2 regions of the Lacticaseibacillus sp. YLM2-1 genome follow, and region 2 is predicted to be linked to the other one. Evidence: a T-box and tRNA genes for the amino acid it is inferred to sense, from the RefSeq annotation. Region 2 holds a T-box; the other holds one or more tRNA genes.

Region 1 (14,194 bases), 420 kb from region 2:
GAGGAAACCGCCTAACAGGTTGTAATGGATAAACTTGCCGTAATGCATTCGGGAGCCGCCGGAAACAAACGGCGCAAATGTCCGAATCAGCGGCATAAAGCGGGCGATGGCAATCGTCTTACCGCCGTGCTTGTCGAAGAAAGCCTCCGCCTGCTTCAGTTTGTCGCGATTGATCAGCCGTCCAAACCAGCCATTGCCAGTGGATGCTGCCGAACCAACGCGCTTGCCAATTTCATAATTGACGGTGTCGCCAATAACCGCAGCAGCCAGAAAGACGGCGAAGAGAATCCACACATTCAGGTTATACGCGGCATTTGCAGCCAACGCGCTTGCAGCAAATAGCAATGAATCACCAGGCAGGAAGGGGAAAATAACGACACCTGTTTCGATGAAGACCATCGCAAAAAGGATGGCGTAGGTCCAAGGGCCGAAGCTATTAACGATGGTAATCAGATGCTCATCAATATGCATGATGAAGTCGAACAGTTGGGTCATCTTGTGAACTCCTTTAATGAATTACAGCTTATTATACGGATTGATGTGAAAATTTCATGAATCCTGACAGAATTTTACCAAAACATCAATAAATGTCGTCTTCAATTTCTGGATGTGAATGAGCAAGTCGACTTGCTGCAGCAGCAGCAGTGGCTCCCACGATATCATCTAAAAAGGTGTGGATAATGCCAGGCTCATGGGCGTTCAGCTTAGCTAAGATCCCTGGCTTGATGCGATCAATATAACCGTAATTGGTAAAACCAATCGAACCATATACATTGACAATCGAGAAGGCAAGCACCTCGTCAACGCCATATAAACCTTCATCTTCAGCGATGATTTTTTGCAACGGTTCTTCCAAACTGTTAGCTTCTGCTGCCTTGTCCAAAGCAATACCAGTCATCACAGCATTTTGAACTTCACGTTTGCGTAGAACAATGCGCACATTTTGTGTGGCTTCTTCAAGTGTCAGCTTGGGGATGAAGCGTTCTTGCAGGAACATTACAAGTTCGCCAATATCGGATATCCGAACCCCGCGTTCATGTAACAGTTGAATCGTGCGGTCATACAATTTTTCTTCATTCGTCATGTTTTTGCTCCTTGATGGGTAAATTGCGCAGATGAGCGTTAATGATACAACTGAGTACTGTGCAAGGCCTGACGTCGATCTGGATACAAACGGCTTAAGGCCTCATTGATAGCGGTTGGCGCTTCTCCAAAACCGCTGGCAATCAGCGGCAACTTGCCAGCATAGCTGACAGCATCGCCAATTGCAAAAATGCCGGGACGACTTGTTTGCATTTGTGTGTCCACCAGTATACCATTTCGATCCGTGTCAAGTTGCCAAGCCTGTAGGTGGTGTTTGTCGGTGACAAATCCATAGTTGATCAACAGCTTGTCGACGGTGAGCGTTGGCTGTGCCTCGCCGCGAACTTCCTTCAATTGAATCGCTAACTGATCATCTTGAGGGGTGACTGATTCGATCAGGTAAGGCGTCTGGATTGTCACACTGCTTTTTTCAAGTGCAGCAACACTGGCTTCCAAGCCGCGAAATTTGGCACGACGGTGAATCAGACTGACATGTTTGGCAACCGGTTCAAGTGCCAGTGCCCAATCAATTGCAGAATCACCACCACCAGCCACGGCCACTTCCTGATCCCGAAAAGTTTCCAAATCCTGCACGAAGTAGAACAGTTTTTTGCCTTCCAATGCCGGATCATAGTCAACAGCTAACTTGCGCGGCGTAAAAGCACCACCACCGGTTGCCACGATCACAGTTTTACTGCGGAAATCGCCTTGACTTGTATGCAATGTGAAAAAGCCATCTGGATCTTGATCGATCGTCTGTACTTCCGTAGCGGTCTTGACTTCAGGATGAAAATGGACGAGCTGAGTTTTGAGCTGCGTGACAAGGTCTTTGCCACTAACATGCGGGAATCCGCCAATATCATAGAGAATTTTGGCAGGGTATAAGTTGCCTGTTTGGCCGCCAAGCTCGTCAAGACTCTCCAATAACAAAACGTCTGCCTGGCGCAAACCCGCATAAAAAGCGGCGAACATCCCAACCGGGCCGCCGCCGATTACCGTGATTTCATATACATGCTGCACTGACATTTGCAATGCTCCGTTTCTATATAGTATGACGTCCATACACTACCATATTTTCACGATAAGTACCAAAATAGGCCGAACACCGGTCTGTCAAGTGTGATTAGCCCGTAAGCAGCCTTTTTAATAGACGATCGTTGCATCAGCAAGCCTGTGTAGTTTGCGCTCAGGGGCTGGGCTGGTATACTACGCCTAGTACAAGAACGTTAACTTGTAAAGGAGATTGATCATGGATTACCCACAATTAGAACTCAAAGACTTTAAGGGACCAAAAGCGATTTTTGAAACAAGCGAAGGTCGCTTTGAAATCGCACTTTTCCCTGAACAGGCGCCAAAGACAGTTGAAAACTTTGTAGGCCTTGCCAAAAAACATTATTACGACGGTTTGATCTTTCACCGGATTATTGATGATTTCATGATTCAAGGCGGCGACCCCACCGGTACCGGCATGGGCGGTGAAAGTCTCTGGGGGAAGCCCTTTAATGATGAGTTTTCAAATCAGCTATTCAATTTGAAAGGTGCACTTTCAATGGCCAATGCTGGTCCAAATACGAATGGCAGCCAATTCTTCATTGTGACTAATGCGCATTTAGACCCGAGCATGCAGGCGCAACTAAGTGAGGCTGGATTCCCAGAACCCATCATTGAAGCGTATAAACAAGGCGGTACACCGTGGCTCGATCATCGCCACACAGTCTTTGGCCAAGTCCTAAGTGGCCTGTCCGTGGTTGAGAAGATTAGTAAAGTCAAAACAGGTGCTAATGATAAGCCGGTTGAACCGGTCACGATTGATCAGGTTACGATTGAAGACTAATATTGGTCGGCAATGATTTTTAGGGTATACTCAAAGAGAAATCCAATGAAATGAAGTGTCAGAATGGAATATCGCATAGGAGATATCTTGACTGGCAAAGTGACAGGCGTTCAACCTTATGGCGCGTTTGTCATGCTTGATGAGCACACGCAAGGTTTAGTGCACATCTCAGAATGCCAGCATGGTTATGTCAAGGACACCAGCGATATTTTTACCGTCGGCCAGCGAGTTGAAGTTGTGATTTTGGACATCGACGAATATACCCAAAAAATCAGTTTATCCTTACGTGCCTTACAAGCGTCGCCTAGAATGAGTAAAAAGCGTCGCCGCAAGCATTATTGGACCAGTCGTAAATTTCACACAGGCTTTGCACCGATTGCCGCTCGGTTAGACGGGTGGGTCGCTGAAGCACTTGATCATTTAGACGAAGAACCGGCTCACAAATGAGTCGGTTCTTTTTTCTGAACTTTTGTCACGATGAATAGAATAATGTTCGCAGAAATGCTGAATTTTTATGCAATTTTGGAGAAAACGTTCGCGATCTTTCGGTATTTTAAAATGTTTCAATTTGCATGAATTTTTTATTGACTACATCGTTAAAGTGCTGGTATGATACTTGTTGTTGTCAAAACAAAAGGCGCTGATCTTTAGCGGATATACTTAATTAGATCAAGTTGATGGCTTGCACAATGTGCGACGTCGAGAACAGATGAATAAATATTCAATGTTTAAAAAAACGTTGACATGTAACGCTGGTCATGATAATCTATCAAAGTTGTCTTTTGACAAGGTCGTCCTTTGAAAACTGAACAAAGTTTCGTTTAAATGTGCAGGGTCCTTGGTACTTCGGTACCGAGGCAAAAAGTAACATTTGCGAAGTCAATTCGCTAGAACAACAAATCGAGCTATTCGAACAGCTCATATTTATATGAGAGTTTGATCCTGGCTCAGGATGAACGCTGGCGGCGTGCCTAATACATGCAAGTCGAACGAGTTCTCGTTGATGATCGGTGCTTGCACCGAGATTCAACATGGAACGAGTGGCGGACGGGTGAGTAACACGTGGGTAACCTGCCCTTAAGTGGGGGATAACATTTGGAAACAGATGCTAATACCGCATAGATCCAAGAACCGCATGGTTCTTGGCTGAAAGATGGCGTAAGCTATCGCTTTTGGATGGACCCGCGGCGTATTAGCTAGTTGGTGAGGTAATGGCTCACCAAGGCGATGATACGTAGCCGAACTGAGAGGTTGATCGGCCACATTGGGACTGAGACACGGCCCAAACTCCTACGGGAGGCAGCAGTAGGGAATCTTCCACAATGGACGCAAGTCTGATGGAGCAACGCCGCGTGAGTGAAGAAGGCTTTCGGGTCGTAAAACTCTGTTGTTGGAGAAGAATGGTCGGCAGAGTAACTGTTGTCGGCGTGACGGTATCCAACCAGAAAGCCACGGCTAACTACGTGCCAGCAGCCGCGGTAATACGTAGGTGGCAAGCGTTATCCGGATTTATTGGGCGTAAAGCGAGCGCAGGCGGTTTTTTAAGTCTGATGTGAAAGCCCTCGGCTTAACCGAGGAAGCGCATCGGAAACTGGGAAACTTGAGTGCAGAAGAGGACAGTGGAACTCCATGTGTAGCGGTGAAATGCGTAGATATATGGAAGAACACCAGTGGCGAAGGCGGCTGTCTGGTCTGTAACTGACGCTGAGGCTCGAAAGCATGGGTAGCGAACAGGATTAGATACCCTGGTAGTCCATGCCGTAAACGATGAATGCTAGGTGTTGGAGGGTTTCCGCCCTTCAGTGCCGCAGCTAACGCATTAAGCATTCCGCCTGGGGAGTACGACCGCAAGGTTGAAACTCAAAGGAATTGACGGGGGCCCGCACAAGCGGTGGAGCATGTGGTTTAATTCGAAGCAACGCGAAGAACCTTACCAGGTCTTGACATCTTTTGATCACCTGAGAGATCAGGTTTCCCCTTCGGGGGCAAAATGACAGGTGGTGCATGGTTGTCGTCAGCTCGTGTCGTGAGATGTTGGGTTAAGTCCCGCAACGAGCGCAACCCTTATGACTAGTTGCCAGCATTTAGTTGGGCACTCTAGTAAGACTGCCGGTGACAAACCGGAGGAAGGTGGGGATGACGTCAAATCATCATGCCCCTTATGACCTGGGCTACACACGTGCTACAATGGATGGTACAACGAGTTGCGAGACCGCGAGGTCAAGCTAATCTCTTAAAGCCATTCTCAGTTCGGACTGTAGGCTGCAACTCGCCTACACGAAGTCGGAATCGCTAGTAATCGCGGATCAGCACGCCGCGGTGAATACGTTCCCGGGCCTTGTACACACCGCCCGTCACACCATGAGAGTTTGTAACACCCGAAGCCGGTGGCGTAACCCTTTTAGGGAGCGAGCCGTCTAAGGTGGGACAAATGATTAGGGTGAAGTCGTAACAAGGTAGCCGTAGGAGAACCTGCGGCTGGATCACCTCCTTTCTAAGGAAACAGACTGAAAGTCTGACGGAAACCTGCACACACGAAACTTTGTTTAGTTTTGAGGGGATCACCCTCAAGCACCCTAACGGGTGCGACTTTGTTCTTTGAAAACTGGATATCATTGTATTAATTGTTTTAAATTGCCGAGAACACAGCGTATTTGTATGAGTTTCTGAAAAAGAAATTCGCATCGCATAACCGCTGACGCAAGTCAGTACAGGTTAAGTTACAAAGGGCGCACGGTGGATGCCTTGGCACTAGGAGCCGATGAAGGACGGAACTAATACCGATATGCTTCGGGGAGCTATAAGTAAGCTTTGATCCGGAGATTTCCGAATGGGGGAACCCAGTACACATCAGTGTATTGCTTGTCAGTGAATACATAGCTGGCCGGCGGCAGACGCGGGGAACTGAAACATCTCAGTACCCGCAGGAAGAGAAAGAAAACTCGATTCCCATAGTAGCGGCGAGCGAAGTGGGAAGAGCCCAAACCGAGAAGCTTGCTTCTCGGGGTTGTAGGACTGGACATTGGAGTTACCAAAGTCCGACGTAGTCGAAGTCAGCTGGAAAGCTGCGCCACAGAAGGTGAAAGCCCTGTAAGCGAAACGTCGAACCCTCCGTCCAGGATCCTGAGTACGGCGGAACACGTGAAATTCCGTCGGAATCCGGGAGGACCATCTCCCAAGGCTAAATACTCCCTAGTGACCGATAGTGAACCAGTACCGTGAGGGAAAGGTGAAAAGCACCCCGGAAGGGGAGTGAAACAGTTCCTGAAACCGTGTGCCTACAATTAGTCAAAGCCCGTTAATGGGTAATGGCGTGCCTTTTGTAGAATGAACCGGCGAGTTACGTTTGCTTGCGAGGTTAAGATGAAAAGTCGGAGCCGTAGCGAAAGCGAGTCTGAACAGGGCGAATGAGTAAGCAGATGTAGACCCGAAACCAAGTGACCTACCCATGACCAGGTTGAAGGTGTGGTGAAACACACTGGAGGACCGAACCCATGTATGTTGAAAAATGCTGGGATGAGTTGTGGGTAGCGGTGAAATTCCAAACGAACTTGGAGATAGCTGGTTCTCTCCGAAATAGCTTTAGGGTTAGCCTCGGAGGATGGATCATGGAGGTAGAGCACTGTTTGAACTAGGGGCCCATCAAGGGTTACTGAATTCAGATAAACTCCGAATACCATCGATCTTACTCCGGGAGTCAGACAGTGAGCGATAAGGTCCATTGTCGAAAGGGGAACAGCCCAGATCACCAGTTAAGGTCCCTAAATTTATGCTAAGTGGAAAAGGATGTGGCGTTGCACAGACAACTAGGATGTTGGCTCAGAAGCAGCCACCATTTAAAGAGTGCGTAATAGCTCACTAGTCGAGTGGCACTGCGCCGAAAATATACCGGGGCTAAGCATAATACCGAAACTGTGGGTGCACCCGTAAGGGTGCGCGGTAGGAGAGCGTTCTAAGGGCGTTGAAGGTCGATCGTGAGGACGGCTGGAGCGCTTAGAAGTGAGAATGCCGGCATGAGTAGCGAAAGATCAGTGAGAATCTGATCCACCGTATGACTAAGGTTTCCTGGGGAAGGCTCGTCCTCCCAGGGTTAGTCGGGATCTAAGGCGAGGCCGAGAGGCGTAGTCGATGACAAGCAGGTTGAGATTCCTGCACTAGTTTATTTTGTTTAAGCGATGGAGGGACGCAGGAGGCTAAGGAAAGCGCACGGCTGGAAATGTGCGCCCAAGCAGCAAGTCTGACAGCGAGTGAAATGCTTGCAGTCTTAAGGACAAGCTGTGATGGGGAGCGAAATTATAGTAGCGAAGTTCCTGATGTCACACTGCCAAGAAAAGCTTCTAGTGAGAAATAAACTACCCGTACCGCAAACCGACACAGGTAGTCGAGGAGAGTATCCTCAGGTGAGCGAGCGAACTCTCGTTAAGGAACTCGGCAAAATGACCCCGTAACTTCGGAAGAAGGGGTGCTGACCGCAAGGTCAGCCGCAGTGAATAGGCCCAAACAACTGTTTATCAAAAACACAGGTCTCTGCTAAATCGTAAGATGATGTATAGGGGCTGACGCCTGCCCGGTGCTGGAAGGTTAAGAGGATGAGTTAGCGCAAGCGAAGCCCAGAATTGAAGCCCCAGTAAACGGCGGCCGTAACTATAACGGTCCTAAGGTAGCGAAATTCCTTGTCGGGTAAGTTCCGACCCGCACGAAAGGCGTAATGATTTGGGCACTGTCTCAACGAGAGACTCGGTGAAATTATAGTACCCGTGAAGATGCGGGTTACCCGCGACAGGACGGAAAGACCCCATGGAGCTTTACTGTAGCTTGATATTGAGTGTTTGTACCGCTTGTACAGGATAGGTAGGAGCCGTAGAGATCGGAACGCTAGTTTCGATGGAGGCGTTGGTGGGATACTACCCTAGCTGTATGAACACTCTAACCCGCGCCACTAATCGTGGCGGGAGACAGTGTCAGGTAGGCAGTTTGACTGGGGCGGTCGCCTCCTAAAATGTAACGGAGGCGCCCAAAGGTTCCCTCAGAATGGTTGGAAATCATTCGCAGAGTGTAAAGGTATAAGGGAGCTTGACTGCGAGACTGACAAGTCGAGCAGGGACGAAAGTCGGGCTTAGTGATCCGGTGGTTCCGTATGGAAGGGCCATCGCTCAACGGATAAAAGCTACCCTGGGGATAACAGGCTTATCTCCCCCAAGAGTCCACATCGACGGGGAGGTTTGGCACCTCGATGTCGGCTCATCGCATCCTGGGGCTGTAGTCGGTCCCAAGGGTTGGGCTGTTCGCCCATTAAAGCGGTACGCGAGCTGGGTTCAGAACGTCGTGAGACAGTTCGGTCCCTATCCGTCGCGGGCGCAGGAAATTTGAGAGGAGCTGTCCTTAGTACGAGAGGACCGGGATGGACGTTCCGCTGGTGTACCAGTTGTGCCGCCAGGCGCATCGCTGGGTAGCTATGAACGGCAGGGATAAACGCTGAAAGCATCTAAGTGTGAAGCCCCCCTCGAGATGAGATTTCCCATTCCTATATGGAAGTAAGACCCCTGAGAGATGATCAGGTAGATAGGCTGGAAGTGGAAGTGCAGCGATGCATGGAGCGGACCAGTACTAATCGGTCGAGGACTTAACCAAGTAAGCGTGCAAGCAGGCGCAGGTTTCTGCGACTGCGAACACATTTCGATGACAAGTACGTTAAGTTCAAGGCAGCAATTAAACAATGATAGCCAGTTTTGAGAGCGCAAAGTTCTCATAAGTGTGGTGGCGATAGCAAGAAGGATACACCTGTTCCCATGCCGAACACAGAAGTTAAGCTTCTTCACGCCGAGAGTAGTTGGTGGGAAACTGCCTGCGAGGGTAGGAAGCTGCCACGCTTACATATGGAGGATTAGCTCAGTTGGGAGAGCGTCTGCCTTACAAGCAGAGGGTCACAGGTTCGAGCCCTGTATCCTCCATTGAGCCGTTAGCTCAGTTGGTAGAGCAACTGACTTTTAATCAGTGGGTCGACAGTTCGAGCCTGTCACGGCTCAGAGAATTATTGGTTTTAAATGGCGGCTCAAGTCGATTTTTCGCCGACTTAGCTCAGTTGGTAGAGCATCTGTCTTGTAAACAGGGGGTCGAAGGTTCGAATCCTTTAGTCGGCATGGTACCAATAATTTGATAGCACCATGTTTCATGCGGAAGTAGTTCAGTGGTAGAACATCACCTTGCCATGGTGGGGGTCGCGGGTTCGAATCCCGTCTTCCGCTTTCCAAGCACAGTGCCGAGGGTGTGCTTGGTCAAACCTATCCTCGGCATTATCATGATTTGCACCCATAGCGCAATTGGATAGAGTGTCTGACTACGAATCAGAAGGTTGTAGGTTCGACTCCTACTGGGTGCATTATCGGGAAATAGCTCAGCTTGGTAGAGCACCTGGTTTGGGACCAGGGGGTCGCAGGTTCGAATCCTGTTTTCCCGATTGGACATTTTTGTCCCTTAGTTTTTCGCGGTGTAGCTCAGCTGGCTAGAGCGTCCGGTTCATACCCGGGAGGTCGAGGGTTCGATCCCCCCCGCCGCGATTGAGCTTGGACCTTTAGCTCAGTTGGTTAGAGCAGACGGCTCATAACCGTCCGGTCGTAGGTTCGAGCCCTACAAGGTCCATCTTTACAGGGTGGTCGCTGTTCGGTATAATCGATATGTTATTGTTATCGCGGGATGGAGCAGTTCGGTAGCTCGTCGGGCTCATAACCCGAAGGTCGCAGGTTCAAATCCTGCTCCCGCAATTTATATGGTTCCATGGTCTAGTTGGTTAGGACGCCTGCCTGTCACGCAGGAGATCACGGGTTCGAGTCCCGTTGGGACCGTTTGCGGCTCGGTAGCTCAGTCGGTAGAGCAATGCATTGAAGCTGCATGTGTCGGCAGTTCGATTCTGTCCCGCGCCATATTCATAATCATTTTTATGCGGGTGTAGTTTAGTGGTAAAACCACAGCCTTCCAAGCTGTTGTCGCGAGTTCGATTCTCGTCACCCGCTGCGGTTATGATCATGGGCCTATAGCTCAGTTGGTTAGAGCGCACGCTTGATAAGCGTGAGGTCGGTGGTTCAAGTCCACCTAGGCCCATTGTTCCATTTATAGTTTCATATACACATGGAGAAGTACTCAAGTGGCTGAAGAGGCGCCCCTGCTAAGGGTGTAGACCGGGAAACTGGTGCGAGGGTTCAAATCCCTCCTTCTCCGTTGTGGCCCGTTGGTCAAGTGGTTAAGACACCGCCCTTTCACGGCGGTAACATGGGTTCAAATCCCGTACGGGTCATGTTTAGATGGAGAATTACCCAAGTCTGGCTGAAGGGAACGGTCTTGAAAACCGTCAGGTGGGCGTAAGTCCACGCGAGGGTTCGAATCCCTCATTCTCCTTTATAATTATCGCGGGATGGAGCAGTTCGGTAGCTCGTCGGGCTCATAACCCGAAGGTCGCAGGTTCAAATCCTGCTCCCGCAATTTATATGGTTCCATGGTCTAGTTGGTTAGGACGCCTGCCTGTCACGCAGGAGATCACGGGTTCGAGTCCCGTTGGAACCGTCTCTCTCAATTGAGAGAAAAATACAATAGTTTAGTTCCAAATGGCTCGGTAGCTCAGTCGGTAGAGCAATGCATTGAAGCTGCATGTGTCGGCGGTTCGATTCCGTCCCGCGCCATTATGGAGGAGTAGCGAAGAGGCTAAACGCGGCGGACTGTAAATCCGCTCCTTCGGGTTCATAGGTTCGAATCCTATCTCCTCCATTTTATAGGGATATAGTTTAATGGTAGAACTACGGTCTCCAAAACCGTCAGTGTGGGTTCAACTCCTACTATCCCTGCTTTTATAATGGCGGTATTGGTGAAGCGGTTAACACACCGGTTTGTGGCACCGGCATACGTGGGTTCGATCCCCACATACCGCCCTTTTTACTGGGGTATAGCCAAGTGGTAAGGCAACGGACTTTGACTCCGTCATGCGCTGGTTCGAATCCAGCTACCCCAATTTCTCCAACTGCCATAGGGGAAAGGCACTTAATTGAAATATGGCGGTGTAGCCAAGCGGTAAGGCATGGGTCTGCAAAACCTTGATCGTCGGTTCGATTCCGATCACCGCCTTATCTTGCGGCAATCGCCAAGAGAGTGTATTATCATTTAATATTATGCCGGTGTGGCGGAATTGGCAGACGCGCGGGATTCAAAATCCCGTTCCAGCGATGGAGTATCGGTTCGACCCCGATCACCGGTATCACAAACCTTCCTAGGAAGGTTTTTTTTTTGCCTTGAAAATCTGTGCCACAAACAAAGATGTTCCCAATACATTTTTGATCACACCCGATTTAAAAAAGTGTACAGTTTGGCACAAATCATGGGGCCGCTGTTTTTGCATGAAAATTGTATGATTTCTGACACACGAAAAAAAGACCCAGCGCTTCTTCATCCTACGTAAAAGTAAGATGCTCCTGAGTCTTTTTTCGTTATCTGATACTGTCCTTTTTGACGATTGCTGCCAGTTGACTTGCTATTCTTCGCGAGAGAACTTCAATATCTTGATCCGAGACCGTTCCAATGCGCGACGATGACGCTGCAGCAAAGGATCTTCAGAACTGTCTGTCTGACTGATGACAGCTGCCTCGAAGGCCTCATATTCCAAAGGTGACAACCGTGCCAGAAACTGTGCAAACTCGATTCGCATAAGTAGACCATCTTCATACGATCTGAGAGCCAGACGTTCTTGAAGAGATTCAAGTGCGCTGTCTTCAACTGGGATTGCGGTCGCGTCGATGCGGCGTTTATGCGCAAAGTGTTTCCGCAAGACTGAACGTAGGTGTGACTGCAATACCATTCGATAGTAGGGACCAAATTGGGATCCGCTAGAGCCATCATATCGAGTAATTGCTTTGAGCATCGCAATCCTGGCCTCTTGTAACCAGTCTTCATGTGAAAAATCCCTGAGATGGTACGGTCTTAACACCGTTAGGACTAGCGGTCGATATTGCTTAAACAATTGGCTGAATGCAGTTGAGTTTGTGATTGCTTCATTGATTAATGTTAACTCTGTGGCTTTCATATCTCCTCCTCCCCCGACTTACTAGCTTTTTCATTCTACAATAAAGCGTTTCCAATTGAATAGCGAACAATCGTTCATGAATATTTTTTAGGGGAACAGAATGCTTACAACCAAAGGCATATGTTGGGGCAATATTGACAACATTATTTTAGTATTTTTTTCACGATTTTTTTAAGAGTCACGACATCTTTAAAGGAATAGAAAGGGGGCAGTAGAATGACCTATTGTTAATTGGTGATTCGGTGGTCGGAGAGCGTGTTATTACAAGCATGATTTGAAAATTGGTATGACAAAAAATGATGATATTTTAATGGCGTGAAGGCAGCTTTAGATATCTTAGAACGGCAATTTTAAAAAAATAATGTTGGCGCCTTCATATGCGATACCATCGGGAAAATAGCGAATTTATAAAGAATAATCAATTTTACATTGATCATGACATGCGTTATATTAAACGAGTTACTTTTTTAGGGAGGTATTCGATAATTTCTTCAAATAAAGAAAATAATAAAATTGGTCTATTTCAGTTAGTTATGCTGGCTTTGGGTTCCTTGATTGGTTCAGGCTGGCTCTTTGGTTCTTGGGAAGCAGCAGCAGTAGCTGGTCCGGCGGCGATTCTGTCTTGGGTGATTGGCGGCTTGATTATTGGCATCATTGCTTATAATTACATTGAGCTTGGGACCATGTTTCCTGAATCAGGCGGAATGAGCAAATATGCTCAGTACTCGCACGGTTCTTTAGTTGGCTTTATCGCTTCTTGGGCCAACTGGATCTCGCTAGTGACGTTGCTGCCGATTGAAGCAGTGGCTGCCGTGCAATATATGGCATCATGGCCGTGGCAGTGGGCTAGCTTTACGCACGGTTTTTTGGCTGATGGGCGTATCACATCGCAGGGGTTGCTGGTGGTGTTTGCTTTCATCATTATTTTTACGTTACTTAACTATTGGTCAGTCTCATTACTGACACGATTCACGAGCTTCATCTCGATCTTCAAAATTGGGGTGCCTTTGCTGACGATCACGCTGTTGGCACTTTCAAGCTTCCATCCCGGCAATTATGGGCATTCTTTAGCAACCTTCATGCCTTATGGGAGCGCACCTATCTTTGCGGCCACTTCAGTTTCTGGGATTATTTTTTCCTTTAACGCGTTTCAAACCGTCATCAACATGGGAAGCGATGTTAAGAAACCGCAAAAAAATATTGGGCGCGGAATTGCAATTTCGTTACTGATTAGTGCGGTCATTTACATTTTATTGCAAAGCGTTTTTATCACGACAATTTCGCCGAAGCTGTTAGCAGCACATGGTTGGCAAGGGTTGAATCTCAACTCCCCATTTGCTGACTTGGCGATTCTGCTGGGTATTCACTGGTTATCAGTTTTGTTATATATGGATGCCTTTGTTTCCCCGTTTGGGACTGGCGTTTCATTTGTTGCTTCATCTGGGCGGGCGTTGCAGGCGATGGTCAGCAACAACCATATTCCCAAATTTCTTGGGAAACTTGATGAAAAGTATGGTACACCACGAGTGGCGATGGTGGTGAATGCGTTGCTTAGCATGGTTATGGTTTCGATTTTTCCATCTTGGGGTACGTTAGCTAGCGTCATCTCCACGGCAACGTTGATTGCTTACCTGACAGGTCCTATTACGGTCATCTCCTTGCGTGACATGGCCCCGGATTTTAAGCGGCCAGTGAAGTCGAGTCTCTTGCGGGTGATGGCACCATTGTCATTTGTGCTAACCTCATTAGCGGCTTACTGGGCAAAATGGCCGACAACGGTTGAAGTGATCGGCGTTATTTTCTTGGGTATTCCTTTCTATTTGTTCTATGAATGGCGATCAGGCTGGGCAAGCACGCTTAAGCAATTGAAGGCGGCAGCTTGGATGCTGGTATATTTGCTATTCCTGTCACTCATCTCACTTATTGGCAGCAGTGAGTTTAATGGTTTGAATTGGATTCACTATCCTTTAGATTTTGTTGTCATTATCATTGGTGCTTTGGGCTTTTATGCTTGGGGAATTAATAGTCACATTTTCTCTAAATATTTCCGACGCGCTGCAAGAGTGAATGACAAAGTTAAAATGCCGCGGCAGTAGCAACTTTTATTAGAAAAAACACGTCTCTGGTCAGAAACATGATCATCGACGTGTTTTTTGGTATGATGGAAGACATTCTGATTCTTGGCCATTGCCGCAGATGCTTTGAGCCGCCGG
Region 2 (14,194 bases):
CTTCTGGTTCGAGTTCGCCACGTTCTGGTAAACGAACGAGGGAACCGGTCTTCTTAGTGTCGTCAAAGGTAACGTAGGCCGGACGGGAAACGGTGTTCTCGATGGCTTCATTGACGATAGCAAGGTTTTGTGAACGTTCGCGAAGAGCGATCACTTGGCCAGGCTCTACTTCATAAGAAGGGATATCGACGCGCTTGCCATCAACGGTGATGTGACCGTGGTTAACAAGTTGACGTGCTTGCGGACGGCTGGAAGCCAGACCCAAGCGGAAAACCAGATTGTCCAAACGGGTTTCGAGCAGGATCATGAAGTTATCACCATGGGTGCCTTCTTTGATCTTACCGGCGCGCAGGAACAAGTTCTGGAATTGGCGTTCGTTTAAGCCGTACATCCAACGTAACTTTTGCTTTTCACGCAATTGTTGGCCGTATTCAGAGATCTTACGACGGTTGTTGGCACCATGATCACCAGGTGCATAAGGACGACGAGCTAATTCTTTACCAGTGCCGGAAAGGGAGAGGCCAAGACGACGGCTCTGCTTCCAGCGAGGACCAGTATAACGAGACATATAGATATTCCTCCAAGATTTTATTTGGAGTAAAATAACGAATTGCGGCTTTAGCACACGGGCAGTCCTGCAAAGGTTCACCTTTGCAGCCGCGGTTACTACTGTCACCGGCTTAACGCCGAGGCAGGACTGGAGCCGACCATGCCGGCCGCTGCTGCATTATTTTACACGCGTGCTAGTATACCGTGTTTAGCGCAGCAGTGTCAAGGTGCGCCGCCAACGTCTCACCAAACTTAGTGAGGATGGCTTCGTCATTTTCACTAAATCGATCAAGTGTTGGGGAGTCGATGTCCATGATGGCGACCACCCGATTGTCAACTGTGATGGGAACAACGATCTCAGCGTTGCTGGCAGAGTCGCAAGCGATGTGGCCAGCAAATTCGTGAACGTTTGGCACGCGCAGCACAGCGTTTTGGGCGTAGCTGGTGCCAACGACACCGTTGCCTGGCTGAATGTGCATGCAGGCGACTTTACCTTGGAATGGCCCGAGGTCAAGCTGGCCAGTTTTATCATTATAAAGGTAGAAACCTGCCCAGTTGAGGTCAGTCATCAAGTCGTTTAGCAAAGCGCTGGCATTGGCAAGTACCGTAATTGGGTTAGTTTCGCCGGTTAGCAAACCGTCTAATTGGTCAACAATGATGGGATCAAGGGTCGTCATTTAATCAGTCCTTTTAGAGAATTTATGAAAAGCGATGTGTAGGCCTTTTAACTGAAGCCTTTTTTTGCGATACTTGTACTTAGGATATTCTCACATTTTGATGCTTAACGGCATTTTAGCCGTGAAGCTGTCAAAATGCAATTGAAATGATAATAGGTAAAGCAGAGGGTGTAGGGATGATCTGGTTCTTTGTTATCGTAGTGATCATAGTTGTCGCTGCCGGCGGTGTCTGGTGGCTGCAGCATTATTTTCAGACTCGAATCAAGAACTTGGACGCGCAAGTCGAAGCGATCGACGTTGGTGCGCTGTCGAGTCAGATTCGCAGCATCGAGCAGTTAAAGTTAACTGGCGATAGTCTGGCAACGTTCAGCAAGTGGGAACGGGCCTTTGATCAGTTGAATGATGACGACTTGGCTGACCTACAGAAGATTCTGCTTGATCTGGAGGACCAGGCCAAGCGTTTTCGCTTTGATCATGCCCAGAAAATTGCTAAGGTGCTGGAAGCAAAAATTGACACAGCCCGCCAACAATATGACTTGATCAGCCAAGCCTTACAAGACATTCGGCATGATGAGGCGGATAATCGCAGCAAGATGTTGCAGTTACGTGATGATTATCAAGTGTCGCGTAAAACGATCCTCGCCAAAAGTTTTGTCTTCGGGGATGCCCAGCCGGCTTTGGAACAGCAGTTGCAACAACTGGCTGAACTTTTTCAAAAAATTGACCAGATTAATAATGATGGCGATCATCAAGCTGCCAAGAGCGAGGTTAAGCAGTTAAGTGATGAGATGGCGGCATTGCGGCGTCAAGTTAAAGAATTGCCACCGCTTGTCAATGAACAGGTGAACGAATTCCCGGCGCAGATTAATGAAATCGAGCATGGTTATCGGCAGTTGACAACGGCTCATTATGTTTTCACTGATGATATTCCGGGCATGGTCGAGGATGTTAACGAAAAGATGGCTGACGCTAACACCGCGCTTAAGTCGCTTGATGTGGACGCCACAGAAGCGGCTAACAGCGAAATTGAAGCTGAGATTGATAAGATGTACGCGATTATGGAAAAGGAAATGCAGGCTAGAAAGCGCGTCGATGCTGCTGCGCCAGACCTGCGCCAATTTATTGATCACGCCTTGCGTCAAAATCGCGAGTTGCAGACAGAGCTGGATCATTTGAATCAGAGCTACACGTTGAATCACAATGAAATCAAAATTGCCAAGGATTTAAAGACGCAGCTTGATTCGATCGATGCCAACTATATTAAGGATACGGATGCGATTGAAGCTGGTAAGGCCGTTTATTCTTATGTGATTGAGCGGTTTGATGCCACCAAAGATGAGTTGACAGCGATTGAGAAGCAGCAGGTTCAAATTAATCAAGCGGTCGCAGGCTTAAAGAAAGGCGAGATTGTCGCCAACAAGCAGGCAGAGAATTTTGAACTGGATATGCGTAACATCAAACACGAAATTTTACGGCATCACCTACCTGGTCTGCCACAAGATTATGTGAGCCAGGTCAAGCACGTCACTGCCGAGATCGAGCAATTAAACCATGATCTTGATCAAGTGAAAATTAACATGGACGCGATTGCGAAGTTTCTGATTAAAATTGCCAGCGATATTGATGCGTTGAAAAAAGCTACCAGCGCTTTGATTGACGCTGCGGGTTTGACAGAAGAATTGATGCAGTATGCCAACCGCTATAAAACAACAGTGAAACCAGTCGCCGAAGCAGTGCATCAGGCTACTGAGTCGTATATGCAATTTGATTATAAGCAAGCCGCGGATACCTTAGCGACGGCATTGGAGCAAACCGAAGCCGGAAGCTATAAGAAGGTTGAGGATGCGTACCTTGCGCGGAAGAAAGCTTCATTATATTAGTGATTCGGATTTGGGAAAACCAGCCGGTGGTGGCTGGTTTTTTGTTTGGAGGTTGTTGTTGTGCGAATTTGTGGGTAATTTTCGTAGGACTTGTTGTACGAACTTTCTGATGTGATCTAGGCTCCGATAAACGCGCTCGCCAGTCCAGAAACCTGCGTGTAAGGACCTTGGTCGCAATGGTCAAAGTGCGACCATCACGCCCAAGGCCACTTACACTCCGGTTTCTCCCGGACTGGCTCGCGCTCTTGAAACTTACTAACTTTTTGTCTATAATTCAACGCAGTCACAATAACGGAAGGGGCCGGCAGATGATTTATTTTGATAATAGTGCGACGACGAAGATTTCGCCGGAGGCATTGGCTACTTATAATAAAGTCAGCACGGATTTTTTTGGTAATCCGAGTAGCTTGCATGCCTTGGGGACACGGGCAAATGAGGTTCTGCAAAGTTCACGGGCGCAGATTGCTCAGCTGATCGGTGCGAAACCAAACGAAATTTACTTCACCAGTGGTGGTACCGAAAGCGATAATTGGGTGATCAAGGGAACGGCGATGGCGAAACGTGAATTCGGCCGGCACCTGATCACAACCAGCATTGAGCATCCTGCGGTCATTAATACGATGAAGCAACTAGAAAAATTGGGCTTTGACGTGACCTATCTGCCGGTCGATCATCGCGGGTTTATCAACATCGATGATCTCAAAGCAGCGATTCGCAAAGATACGATTTTGGTCTCGATCATGGCGGTCAACAATGAAATTGGCAGTATGCAGCCGATTGTTGAAGCAGCACGCGTGCTGGATGCCTATCCCAATATTCACTTTCACGTTGATGCTGTGCAGGCAGTCGGCAAGGGGCTGGATGCTGCCTTGCAAGATCCACGGATTGATTTTATGAGCTTTTCGGGGCATAAGTTCCATGCTCCGCGTGGCACAGGGTTCATCTATGCCAAGGAAGGCCGGATGATCGCGCCATTGCTGACAGGCGGTGGCCAGGAAAATGACTGGCGCTCAGGCACGGAAAATGTGCCAGCGATTGCCGCAATGGCGAAGTCACTACGGCTCCTTTTGGCCAATGAAGCGGATAACGTGGCTCGTCAGCAAGCTGTTCGCAAACGAATTTACGATCATGTCAGTCAAAAGCCAAAGGTGACGATGTTCAGCCAATTGACCCCTGATTTTGCCCCGCATGTGTTGTGTTTCGCGATTGCCGGTGTCCGTGGCGAAACAATCGTCCACGCTTTCGAGGCGCAAGCTATTTACATTTCGACAACTAGTGCCTGCTCCAGTAAAAAAGGAACGGAAAGCAGTACACTCGCGGCAATGCATACCGATTCCCGGATTGCAACGTCAGCGATTCGTGTTAGCTTAGATGAAGCGAATACTTTGGCCGAGGCAGATGCTTTTAACAAGGCATTTGATACGGTTTATGCGAAGTTTGCTAAACTTGATAAGGCGACCGTTTAACTGAAAGGATTATAGTATGCAATATTCAGAAATTATGGTTCGTTATGGCGAACTTTCGACAAAAGGCAAGAACCGTCAAGCCTTTATCGGCCGGTTAAACGGCAATGTCACCCGTGCTCTGCACGAGTTCCCCAAACTCACGATTCGCCCTAAGCGTGATCGGATGCATATCGAATTGAATGGGGAGCCGAGTGATCAGGTGATGGCTCGGTTATCACAAGTTTTTGGCATTCAAAATTTTTCACCAAGTATTGCGGTTGAAAAAGATATGGATAAGGTGCATGCAGTTGCCTTGCAATTAATGAACGAAACCGCGCCAAAGGGCATTAGCTACAAGGTCAACACGCGCCGCAGTGACCACGATTTTGCCTTAGATACAAACGCCATGAATTTGGATCTGGGTGACTATCTGACAGATAAGCGACCTGATTTGGTTGTTAAAATGCATCAGCCCGACATGATTCTGCGGGTTGAAGTCCGGCGCGAGGCGATTTATTTGTCCACGAAGACCATTCAAGGGGCAGGTGGGTTGCCAGTCGGGACTGCCGGCAAAGCAGCTTTGATGCTAAGTGGCGGCATTGATTCGCCAGTGGCTGGCTATTACGCGTTAAAGCGGGGTGTGGACATTGAGATGGTTCACTTTTTCAGCCCGCCGTATACCAGCCAGCAGGCACTCAACAAAGCTAAGCAACTGACCGCGAAGTTGACGCCATATGTCGGCCGGATTTACTTTATCGAAGTGCCATTTACGGAAATTCAAGAGGAAATCAAGGCGAAAGTGCCAGAAGGTTATCTCATGACCGTTCAACGGCGATTGATGTTGCGGCTAACGGAAGCCATTGCTCAGCAGCGTGGCGATCTCGCGATTTTCAATGGCGAATCGGTCGGTCAAGTTGCCTCGCAAACGTTGGAGTCGATGGCGGCAATCAATGATGTGACAACGATGCCGATTATTCGACCGGTGGCAACGATGGATAAGAATGAAATTATTGCCGAAGCCGAGAAAATTGACACTTACGATTTGTCGATCATGCCATTTGAGGATTGCTGCACGATTTTTGCGCCGCCTTCACCGAAAACTAAGCCAAAGACAGATCGCGCGCGTTACTATGAAAGCAAAATTGATGTTGCCGGCTTGATGGATCGCGCACTGGCTGGCGTGAAAATTCAGGAGATCAAGTCATCGGATCAATTTATGAATCAAGATCAAGATGTTATTGCTGAATTACTTTAAAAAGAATGCCTGTTGTTTGCCTATTGATGCTAGTGGTCATGGCAAACAACGGGCGTTTTTATTTAATAAAGGAAACATTTCACAAAAGCTGAGACTTTTGACGGTTTTCATCTTTTGGTTATCTGTGGTGATAAAGTCAGAAGCACAGACCAAACTGCCCGGTCGCTGACAGATAATATGATAACATCAGTACAATCGTAACGATTCATGCCAGTCATTACTTTTGAAAAAAGATAGCCAAGCAAGCCGAATTCTGGTAAGCTAATATGTGAAAAGAGTAACAAAAGCGTGCGGAGGTGTTCAAAGTGGTAGTCAGCAAGCAGGCGTTATCACAGGCAACAATTAAACGGATTCCCGTGTATTATCGAACGGTTAAAGACTTGCAGCAGACCGGCGAGAAACGGGTGCGGTCTGATCGATTAAGTAAATTGGTGCACATTGCTCCAGCAACGATTCGACGTGATTTTTCTAATTTTGGCGATTTAGGCCGAAGTGGCTATGGCTATTCGGTTGACTTGCTTGCACAGGTTTTTGGCGAGTTGCTTGAAGTCCACTCAGAAGAACAGATGGCGTTGGTGGGTTGTGGTAATTTGGGCCGTGCCTTGCTGACGAATAATTTTCGCCGCAACCCTGATCTTTCTATCACGATGGGCTTTGACACCGATCCGCAATTAATCGGGACAACGATTGCCGGCGTGCCGATTTATGATTTGGCCGCTTTAGCTGAAAAATTGCGTCCGAGTATGCACACCGCTATTGTCTGCGTCCCAAGCTCGGCCCAAGCTGCAGTGGTGCGCCAATTAGAAGCGCAAAACGTCACTGCCATTTTGACCTTTGCTCCCAAACCGGTTCCTGCCAAACCGACAACCACGATTCGCTACATTGATCTCACCAGTGAACTGCAAGCCTTATTGTTTGTCGATCATCAAAAGCAGGTTAAACGAGTGTCGCAAGGGTAGCACAACTGAGCCGTAGCAGGCTATGTTTCCGAAAAGGATAGCGCTAGCGATTGACCCGTCAAAATCAACGGGTTATAATTCAGCTAATGCAATGATCAAGAGGGTCATGGTCTTTTTTTCCAGCGACAAGGTGGTTGGTGCAAACCTTGAAAAAGGCTATGGTTGTAGCTTGTGAGCTGCCGTCCTGAAGTGAGTAGGGAGCGGCCGGTGACAGCCGTTATCCTGAACCAAGTGGGGGATTGTTTCCCAATTTAGGTGGTACCGCGAGCTGACTCGTCCTAATTTTTTTAATTAGGGCGGTTTTTTTTATTCTCGTAAGTCAGCTTGCGGGCCGCGTTACTGCAGGAACAGAAAAAAATTGTGAGGTGGAGCCAATGAAAGAGCAAGCATTAGCACCTAAGTACGATCATAAGGCCGTTGAAGCTGGCCGGTATCAAGAATGGCTAGATGAGGATGTTTTCAAACCGAGCGGTGATCAAAAAGCCAAGCCATACTCGATTGTCATCCCGCCGCCAAATGTGACGGGTAAGTTGCACATGGGCCATGCCTGGGACACAACGCTGCAGGATATTGTGATTCGTGAAAAGCGGATGCAAGGTTTTGATACGTTGTGGCTGCCCGGAATGGATCATGCTGGAATCGCGACCCAAGCCAAAGTTGAAGCTAAGTTGCGTAAAGAGGGCATCAGCCGCTATGACCTAGGGCGCGATAAATTTGTTCAAAAAGTTTGGGAATGGAAAGACGAATTTGCCAAGACGATTCACAGTCAGTGGGCGAAGATGGGGTTGTCACTTGATTACAGCCGCGAGCGTTTCACCTTGGATAAGGGACTTAACGAGGCTGTTCGTAAGGTCTTCGTTGAGTTGTATAAGCAAGGCCTGATTTATCGGGGCGAATATATCGTCAACTGGGATCCGCAGGCCCGTACGGCGTTGTCGGATATCGAAGTCATTCATGAAGATGATAAAGGCGCCTTCTACCATGTGAAATATCCATTCGCAGACGGGAGCGGTTATATTGAGATCGCCACAACCCGTCCCGAAACGATGATGGGCGATACCGCCGTTGCTGTCCATCCTGGTGACAAACGCTATCAGGACTTAGTTGGCAAGGAGCTGATTTTGCCGCTGGCTAATCGCAAGATTCCAATCATCGAGGATGCGTATGTTGATCCAGCATTTGGGACAGGGGCGGTTAAAATCACGCCTGCACATGACCCTAATGACTTTCAGGTAGGAAATCGCCATGACTTAAAGCGGATCAACACGATGAATGAAGATGGCACGATGAACGAAAATGCTGGCAAGTACAATGGCATGGATCGTTTTGAAGCTCGGAAGGCCATGGTGGCGGATCTGGATAAGGAAGGTCTGTTACTGAAAGTTGAGCCAATTGTGCATAGTGTTGGTCATAGTGAACGCACCGGTGTTCAGGTCGAAGCTCGGCTGTCAACTCAATGGTTTGTGAAAATGAAGCCGTTAGCGGACGCTGCCATCAAAGCACAACAGGAAGCTGATAAAAAAGTGACCTTCGTGCCAGATCGGTTTGAGCACACCTATTTGCAATGGATGGAAAATATTCACGATTGGGTTATTTCTCGGCAACTTTGGTGGGGTCATCAAATTCCGGCTTGGTACAACAAGCAGACTGGCGAGACCTATGTGGGCATGGAAGCACCAAAAGACATTGAAAATTGGCAGCAAGATCCAGATGTTTTGGATACTTGGTTCTCAAGTGCTTTGTGGCCATTTTCAACGATGGGCTGGCCGGATACCGATTCACCGGATTACAAACGCTACTATCCAACGGACACATTGGTTACCGGCTACGATATTATTCCATTCTGGGTGGCTCGAATGATTTTCCAAGGGCTGCATTTCACTGGCGAGCGTCCGTTCAAGTACACCTTGATCCATGGCCTGATGCGAGACGAACAAGGCCGCAAGATGAGTAAATCCTTGGGCAATGGGATTGACCCGATGGATGTGATCGAAAAATACGGGGCCGATGCTTTGCGCTGGTTCTTGATTACAGGGAATAAGCCTGGTCAGGATACTCGCTTTAGTTACAAACAAGTTGAAGCCGCTTGGAACTTCATTAACAAAATCTGGAACATCTCCCGATTCGTGATGATGAATCTCGGGGACTTGGAGAAGCCGCAACAACCAGATCCAAGCACCTTCGATTTATCTGATAAGTGGTTATTTGCCCAATTGAACGAAACGATTAAGCAGGTCACTGATCTATCTGAACGCTTCGAATTCGGCGAAATGGGTCGGACTCTTTATAACTTTACTTGGAACGTTTTTGCTGACTGGTATGTTGAAATGAGTAAAGAAGTGCTTTATGGCGATGACGAAAAAGCGAAGGCAGCTAAGCGAGTTAACCTTGCTTATGCGCTTGACCAGATTCTGCGCCTATTGCACCCAGTCATGCCGTTTGTGACTGAAAAGTTATGGCTTGCTTTGCCACACGCAGGACAGTCAATTGTAACAGCCAGTTATCCAGTTGCTAATGATGCTTTTGAAAATTCGGCCGCTGTTGATGCCATGGATTCAATCATCGCTTTGATTCGTGGCGTCCGTAGCATTCGTAAGGATGCAGGTGCGCCACTCAAGACGAAGGTTGACATTATTGTCAAATTAACTGACCCGGCTTTGAAGCCAATTTTTGAGGACAATTTTGACTTTATTGATCGGTTTGTTAACAGCAAAGCTTTCACAGTAGGAACCGATGTTGCCGAGCCCAAAATGGCTGGCAGCACCGTGATCACGGGAGCAACAATCTTCGTACCGTTAAATGAACTGGTGGATCTTGATGAAGAGCGCGCTAAGTTGACAAAGGACGCTAAGAAGCTTCAGCAAGAAATCGATCGCATCGATAAAAAGCTGAACAATCAAGGCTTCCTCGCCAAGGCACCTGAGGCAGTTGTTGAAGAACAACGGACCAAGCGCAGCAATTTTGCCGATCAGCTGAACAGCACACAGCAGCGGTTGGCACAGTTGCAGCAGGCTTAATCAAGTTTCGCTTTAAGGTAACGATCAGATTGACGTTGGTTTGCTTTTTGTTAATAGATTGATTGAAAAGGGGACTGACCATGGTAACATGGCCAGTCCTTTTTGTTTGCCTATAGACGGCTGACGATTAAACGCTTTTGGCACAAGGTTACGTCTAGTTATCATTCAAAAATCACTGGGTAAACATCATAACTTCTCCAGAATTTCTGGTATCATGAAACTTATGAAGCTAGCACTTGCACGCTGGCATAGAAACCGGGCGCGTTCATGCCCTGAGGAAAGAAGTTGACCATGGACTACACCGAAAGTGTCGCGTATATTCATTCGTTTCCGCGCTTGGCCAAAACTGGCGATCATCAGCGCATTCTCACCTTGTTGCATGCCTTGGGTGACCCGCAAAAACGAGGCCATTATATTCATGTCACTGGGACAAATGGTAAAGGCTCAGCCGCCAATGCCATTGCCCATATCCTTGAAGCAAGCGGTTTGAGCGTCGGTTTGTATACATCACCGTTCATTATGCGGTTTAATGAGCGCATGATGATTGATCATCAGCCCATTCCTGATGCTGAGCTTGTTAAAGCGGTCGCTGTCGGACAACAGGCCTTAACCCAGCTGCGGCAAGCGACACCAGATTTCGGGGTCACGGAATTTGAATTTATCACGGCTCTGGCCTTTTGGTATTTTGATCAAAAACAGGTGGATTTGGCAGTGATTGAGGTGGGGATTGGTGGCGACACGGATTCCACCAATGTGATCACGCCGGTTGTAAGTGTGCTGACTGAGGTAGCTTTAGACCATCAAAAACTGCTTGGCGATACGATTACTGCGATTGCAACGCATAAAGCTGGCATCATTAAACCGCACGTCCCGGTTGTGACTGGCAATTTGGTACCAGATGCTGATGCTGTTGTGGCGGCAAAGGTTGCAGCAACAGCTAGCATGTGGTTGCGATTTGACCGCGACTTTTCCGTTCCTAAAGCGCGCTTGCATGGCTGGGGTCAGCGACTGACTTATGCCGACAAGGATGGTGAGCTGACAGACATAGATATACCGCTGGTTGGTGATTACCAACAGCGAAATATGGCAATTGCGATTCAGACGGCAAAAGTCTATGCCTCTGCAACGAATTGGCCGTTGAAGTCGCAGGAGATTCGCAAAGGGCTAGCGGCCAGTCGATGGCCGGCGCGATTAGAGAAGTTAAGTGACGAACCACTGATTGTGATTGACGGCGCCCATAATCCGGACGGCATCAAGGGATTAATTGCCGCATTGCACCAGCTCTTTAAGCAACCGGTGACAGTGATTGCTGGCATTTTGGCTGACAAGGATTATCACACCATGGCCGATGCACTAACGAAGGCATTTCATACCGTGTATCTCGTACCGGTACCAGGCAATGCCCGGGCTTTGCCTGAGGCTGGGTATGCAGCCTTGCATGAAGGCCAATTAAAGGATTCCTGGCAAGAAGCAATGGCCGCGAGCCTTGCTGACGATCCGGATCAGCCAATCATCTTAACCGGCTCGCTTTATCTGGCCGCTGATGTTCGACAAACTTTAAGAGCGTGAGCCAACCCGGGTAGAAACCGGAGTGTAAGCGGACCTGAACGTGATGGCAGGGCTTTGGCCATTGCGTTCAGGGTCCTTACACGCAGGTTTTTGGGCTGGCGAACGCGTTTCAGAAGAGCCGAGACCAGCTCAATTAGAACAGCGCGTGAGCAGTTTTTTTGTGTCACGAGCGACTTTAAGGAGGAGACCATGACGACTACCATTATTTTTGATCTTGATGGCACCTTGGTGAACACCGAGGCACTTTATCTCAAAAGCAATGTCAAAGCTGCCGCTCAACTGGGATTGCATCGCACTGAGGCTGATTTTCGGCCGTTAGTGGGTGCAGCCGGCCCCAGCGAGGCCAAAGTGATTGCCGACATGATTGGCGCCGAACATGCTGCTTGGTTTCAAAAGTTTTCGACGGCGGATGTTCTTGATCAAATTCAAGGCGGCGCAGATTTTGTTTTGCCAAATGTACAGCCAACTTTAGCGGCATTGACAACGGCAGGTTATCCATTGGCGCTGGCGACGAGTAGTCCGCGGCATTATGTGGATGTTGTCTTGGCAGCAACCGGCTGGCAGCGGCAGTTTCACCCGATTTTGACTGGCAGCGATGTACAGGCGCATAAGCCTGATCCTGAGATGTACGAAGCAATGAAAGTCAAGCTGGGAAATGTGCCAGCTGTTGTCGTTGAAGATACCCATGTTGGTGTTGAAGCGGCTGTTGGAGCTGGCCTGCCAGTGGTCATGATTCCTGGTATTGCGCAAAAACCCGATTCAAAAGCGACCGCGATTCTGTCATCAATCAGCGAATTACCAGCTTGGTTGAAAAATCAGCCTGCGTTTGCGTAATTTTCTAATGACACCGATAACTGATCGGTGAAGTGAGAAAATGCCAACAGGGGGAATTTTCATGGCAGATGCAGCAGAATTGCCACGTGAACGGTTATTAGCACATGGTCCGCAGGCTTTGACGGATGCTGAGCTTTTGCAGCTGGTGGTGCGAGCAGGGAATCAACATTATCCGGTTAAGCAGATCGTGAGTGAAGTTTTGGCGACTTATCCGAAACTTCAGGGCTTGGCAGAAGGGGATCAAGGCTTGCTTGAGCATATTCGGGGACTGGGCGCTGCCAAACGAGCTAGTATTTTAGCTGGGGTGGAGTTGGGGCGGCGGGCTATGCAACGGCAGACGGTTCGCTACGGGCAAATCAAAAATAGCGAACAGTTAGGCAAAACGATGATTTCTCGGTTTGCTGGTGTGAATCAGGAATCCATGTTGATTTTATTTTTAGATGTTAAGAATCAGATTATTACTGAACAGATTGCTGCAATTGGTACAGTAGATTCAGCTATGGCAGATCCGCGTATTGTTTTTAGAGAAGCGTTAAAGTTGAGCGCCACAAACCTGATTATGGTACACAATCATCCCAGTGGTGATCCCTCGCCAAGTCAGGCGGATCGGGACACCACGACTCGGTTTCAGTTGGCCGCCGCGTTGCTTGGCATGCATTTGATTGACCATCTCATTGTTGGTGGGGAACGCTATTATTCATTCGCGCGCGATGATCCGGAGTTCAATTAGGCAGGGGAACAAAGTTGTAAGCTTTTCTCAAATTGCCCATCTGGCATGAAAATCGGGTAGTTTCACATTTTGTCACAGAAATAAATATGCTATAATGCATGGAGTTATACGAAATGAGTCAGCATAAGGGGAGAACGTCTTGTTTGGATTTGGATCAAAAAATATCGGGATCGATCTTGGCACTGCAAATACCTTGGTTTACGTTGACGGTAAAGGCATCGTTTTAAACGAACCTTCCGTTGTCGCGAAGAATACCCAAACGGAAGAAGTCATTGCGGTTGGTGAAGAAGCTCGCGACATGATCGGTCGTACCCCGACCAATATCGTGGCGATCCGCCCAATGAAAGATGGGGTCATCGCTGACTACGATACAACGGCAGCCATGTTGAAATACTTCATGCAAAAGGCGCTCGGCAACGGTAGCCATCCGCAGGTCATGATTTGTGTGCCTAGCGGTGTGACCGAAGTTGAAAAACGCGCCGTGATTGATGCGGCTAAAGTTGCTGGTGCACGCGATGCATTCGTCATTGAGGAACCTTATGCTGCTGCGATCGGTGCTGGCTTGCCAGTTATGGATCCTACCGGCAGCATGGTTGTTGATATTGGCGGCGGCACGACTGACGTGGCGACCATCTCACTTGGCGGTATCGTGTCCAGTCGTTCTATTCGAGTGGCCGGTGACAAGTTTGATGAAGCGATCATCAATCACTTACGGCAGAATTTCAACCTGTTAATCGGTGAGCGAACAGCTGAAGCCATGAAGATTCAGATTGGCTCAGCATCTGTTGAAAAAGCAAAAGATATTGACGGCATGACGGTTCGCGGTCGTGATTTGTTGAGTGGTTTACCGAAGACAATCGAAATTTCAGCGACTGACATTGCCAGTGCCATTCATGAAAATGTTCTTGATATCATTACAGCAATTAAAGAGACGCTTGAAGAAACTTCTCCAGAAATTGCTGCCGATGTCATTGATCATGGGATTGTTTTAACAGGTGGCGGTGCCTTATTGAAGCACTTGCCGGATGTCATTTCGGATGAAACCAAGGTACCGGTCTTCATTGCCCAAGATCCATTGGATTGTGTTGCCATCGGTACTGGCGAGTCATTGAAGAATATTGATGTCCTAAAGAAGCGTTAACAGCCCATAAATGAAGATGGTTCGTGTGTGGCAAGAGGCTGGGATGATTTGATCCTGGCCTTTTTTCGCGAGTATGACGGAGGAACCAATGCAGAAATTCTTTTCCAATAAAAAATTGATCGCCCTCATGATCGCGTT

Evidence for each region. The T-box of region 2 lies ahead of AC07KQ_RS06330 (valine--tRNA ligase). A T-box ahead of a tRNA ligase gene usually reads a tRNA of that ligase, here a tRNA-Val.
Region 1: it encodes a tRNA-Val, which carries the amino acid that the T-box ahead of AC07KQ_RS06330 (valine--tRNA ligase) is inferred to sense. The anticodon was not compared.

The regions. Positions count from the first base shown of each region.
Region 1 is NZ_CM152617.1:857,827-872,020, forward strand. Features, by position in the region: gene AC07KQ_RS04080 (VTT domain-containing protein) at 1-495, opposite strand, end outside; gene AC07KQ_RS04085 (phosphatidylglycerophosphatase A family protein) at 581-1,084, opposite strand; gene AC07KQ_RS04090 (NAD(P)/FAD-dependent oxidoreductase) at 1,123-2,109, opposite strand; gene AC07KQ_RS04095 (peptidylprolyl isomerase) at 2,333-2,917, shown strand; gene AC07KQ_RS04100 (CvfD/Ygs/GSP13 family RNA-binding post-transcriptional regulator) at 2,981-3,364, shown strand; rRNA gene AC07KQ_RS04105 (16S ribosomal RNA) at 3,842-5,411, shown strand; rRNA gene AC07KQ_RS04110 (23S ribosomal RNA) at 5,631-8,548, shown strand; rRNA gene rrf (5S ribosomal RNA) at 8,671-8,787, shown strand; tRNA gene AC07KQ_RS04120 (tRNA-Val) at 8,796-8,868, shown strand; tRNA gene AC07KQ_RS04125 (tRNA-Lys) at 8,871-8,943, shown strand; tRNA gene AC07KQ_RS04130 (tRNA-Thr) at 8,985-9,057, shown strand; tRNA gene AC07KQ_RS04135 (tRNA-Gly) at 9,091-9,162, shown strand; tRNA gene AC07KQ_RS04140 (tRNA-Arg) at 9,223-9,296, shown strand; tRNA gene AC07KQ_RS04145 (tRNA-Pro) at 9,301-9,374, shown strand; tRNA gene AC07KQ_RS04150 (tRNA-Met) at 9,401-9,474, shown strand; tRNA gene AC07KQ_RS04155 (tRNA-Ile) at 9,483-9,556, shown strand; tRNA gene AC07KQ_RS04160 (tRNA-Met) at 9,605-9,678, shown strand; tRNA gene AC07KQ_RS04165 (tRNA-Asp) at 9,686-9,759, shown strand; tRNA gene AC07KQ_RS04170 (tRNA-Phe) at 9,765-9,837, shown strand; tRNA gene AC07KQ_RS04175 (tRNA-Gly) at 9,857-9,927, shown strand; tRNA gene AC07KQ_RS04180 (tRNA-Ile) at 9,942-10,015, shown strand; tRNA gene AC07KQ_RS04185 (tRNA-Ser) at 10,045-10,132, shown strand; tRNA gene AC07KQ_RS04190 (tRNA-Glu) at 10,137-10,208, shown strand; tRNA gene AC07KQ_RS04195 (tRNA-Ser) at 10,218-10,309, shown strand; tRNA gene AC07KQ_RS04200 (tRNA-Met) at 10,320-10,393, shown strand; tRNA gene AC07KQ_RS04205 (tRNA-Asp) at 10,401-10,474, shown strand; tRNA gene AC07KQ_RS04210 (tRNA-Phe) at 10,518-10,590, shown strand; tRNA gene AC07KQ_RS04215 (tRNA-Tyr) at 10,595-10,675, shown strand; tRNA gene AC07KQ_RS04220 (tRNA-Trp) at 10,682-10,752, shown strand; tRNA gene AC07KQ_RS04225 (tRNA-His) at 10,764-10,836, shown strand; tRNA gene AC07KQ_RS04230 (tRNA-Gln) at 10,845-10,916, shown strand; tRNA gene AC07KQ_RS04235 (tRNA-Cys) at 10,959-11,029, shown strand; tRNA gene AC07KQ_RS04240 (tRNA-Leu) at 11,076-11,159, shown strand; gene AC07KQ_RS04245 (sigma-70 family RNA polymerase sigma factor) at 11,433-11,981, opposite strand; gene AC07KQ_RS04250 (APC family permease) at 12,515-14,077, shown strand.
Region 2 is NZ_CM152617.1:1,281,666-1,295,859, forward strand. Features, by position in the region: gene rpsD (30S ribosomal protein S4) at 1-568, opposite strand, end outside; gene AC07KQ_RS06305 (GAF domain-containing protein) at 744-1,226, opposite strand; gene ezrA (septation ring formation regulator EzrA) at 1,403-3,106, shown strand; gene AC07KQ_RS06315 (cysteine desulfurase family protein) at 3,415-4,572, shown strand; gene thiI (tRNA uracil 4-sulfurtransferase ThiI) at 4,589-5,806, shown strand; gene AC07KQ_RS06325 (redox-sensing transcriptional repressor Rex) at 6,112-6,765, shown strand; T-box leader at 6,848-7,049, shown strand; gene AC07KQ_RS06330 (valine--tRNA ligase) at 7,140-9,782, shown strand; gene AC07KQ_RS06335 (bifunctional folylpolyglutamate synthase/dihydrofolate synthase) at 10,074-11,351, shown strand; gene AC07KQ_RS06340 (HAD family hydrolase) at 11,541-12,185, shown strand; gene radC (RadC family protein) at 12,247-12,915, shown strand; gene AC07KQ_RS06350 (rod shape-determining protein) at 13,055-14,056, shown strand; gene mreC (rod shape-determining protein MreC) at 14,145-14,194, shown strand, end outside.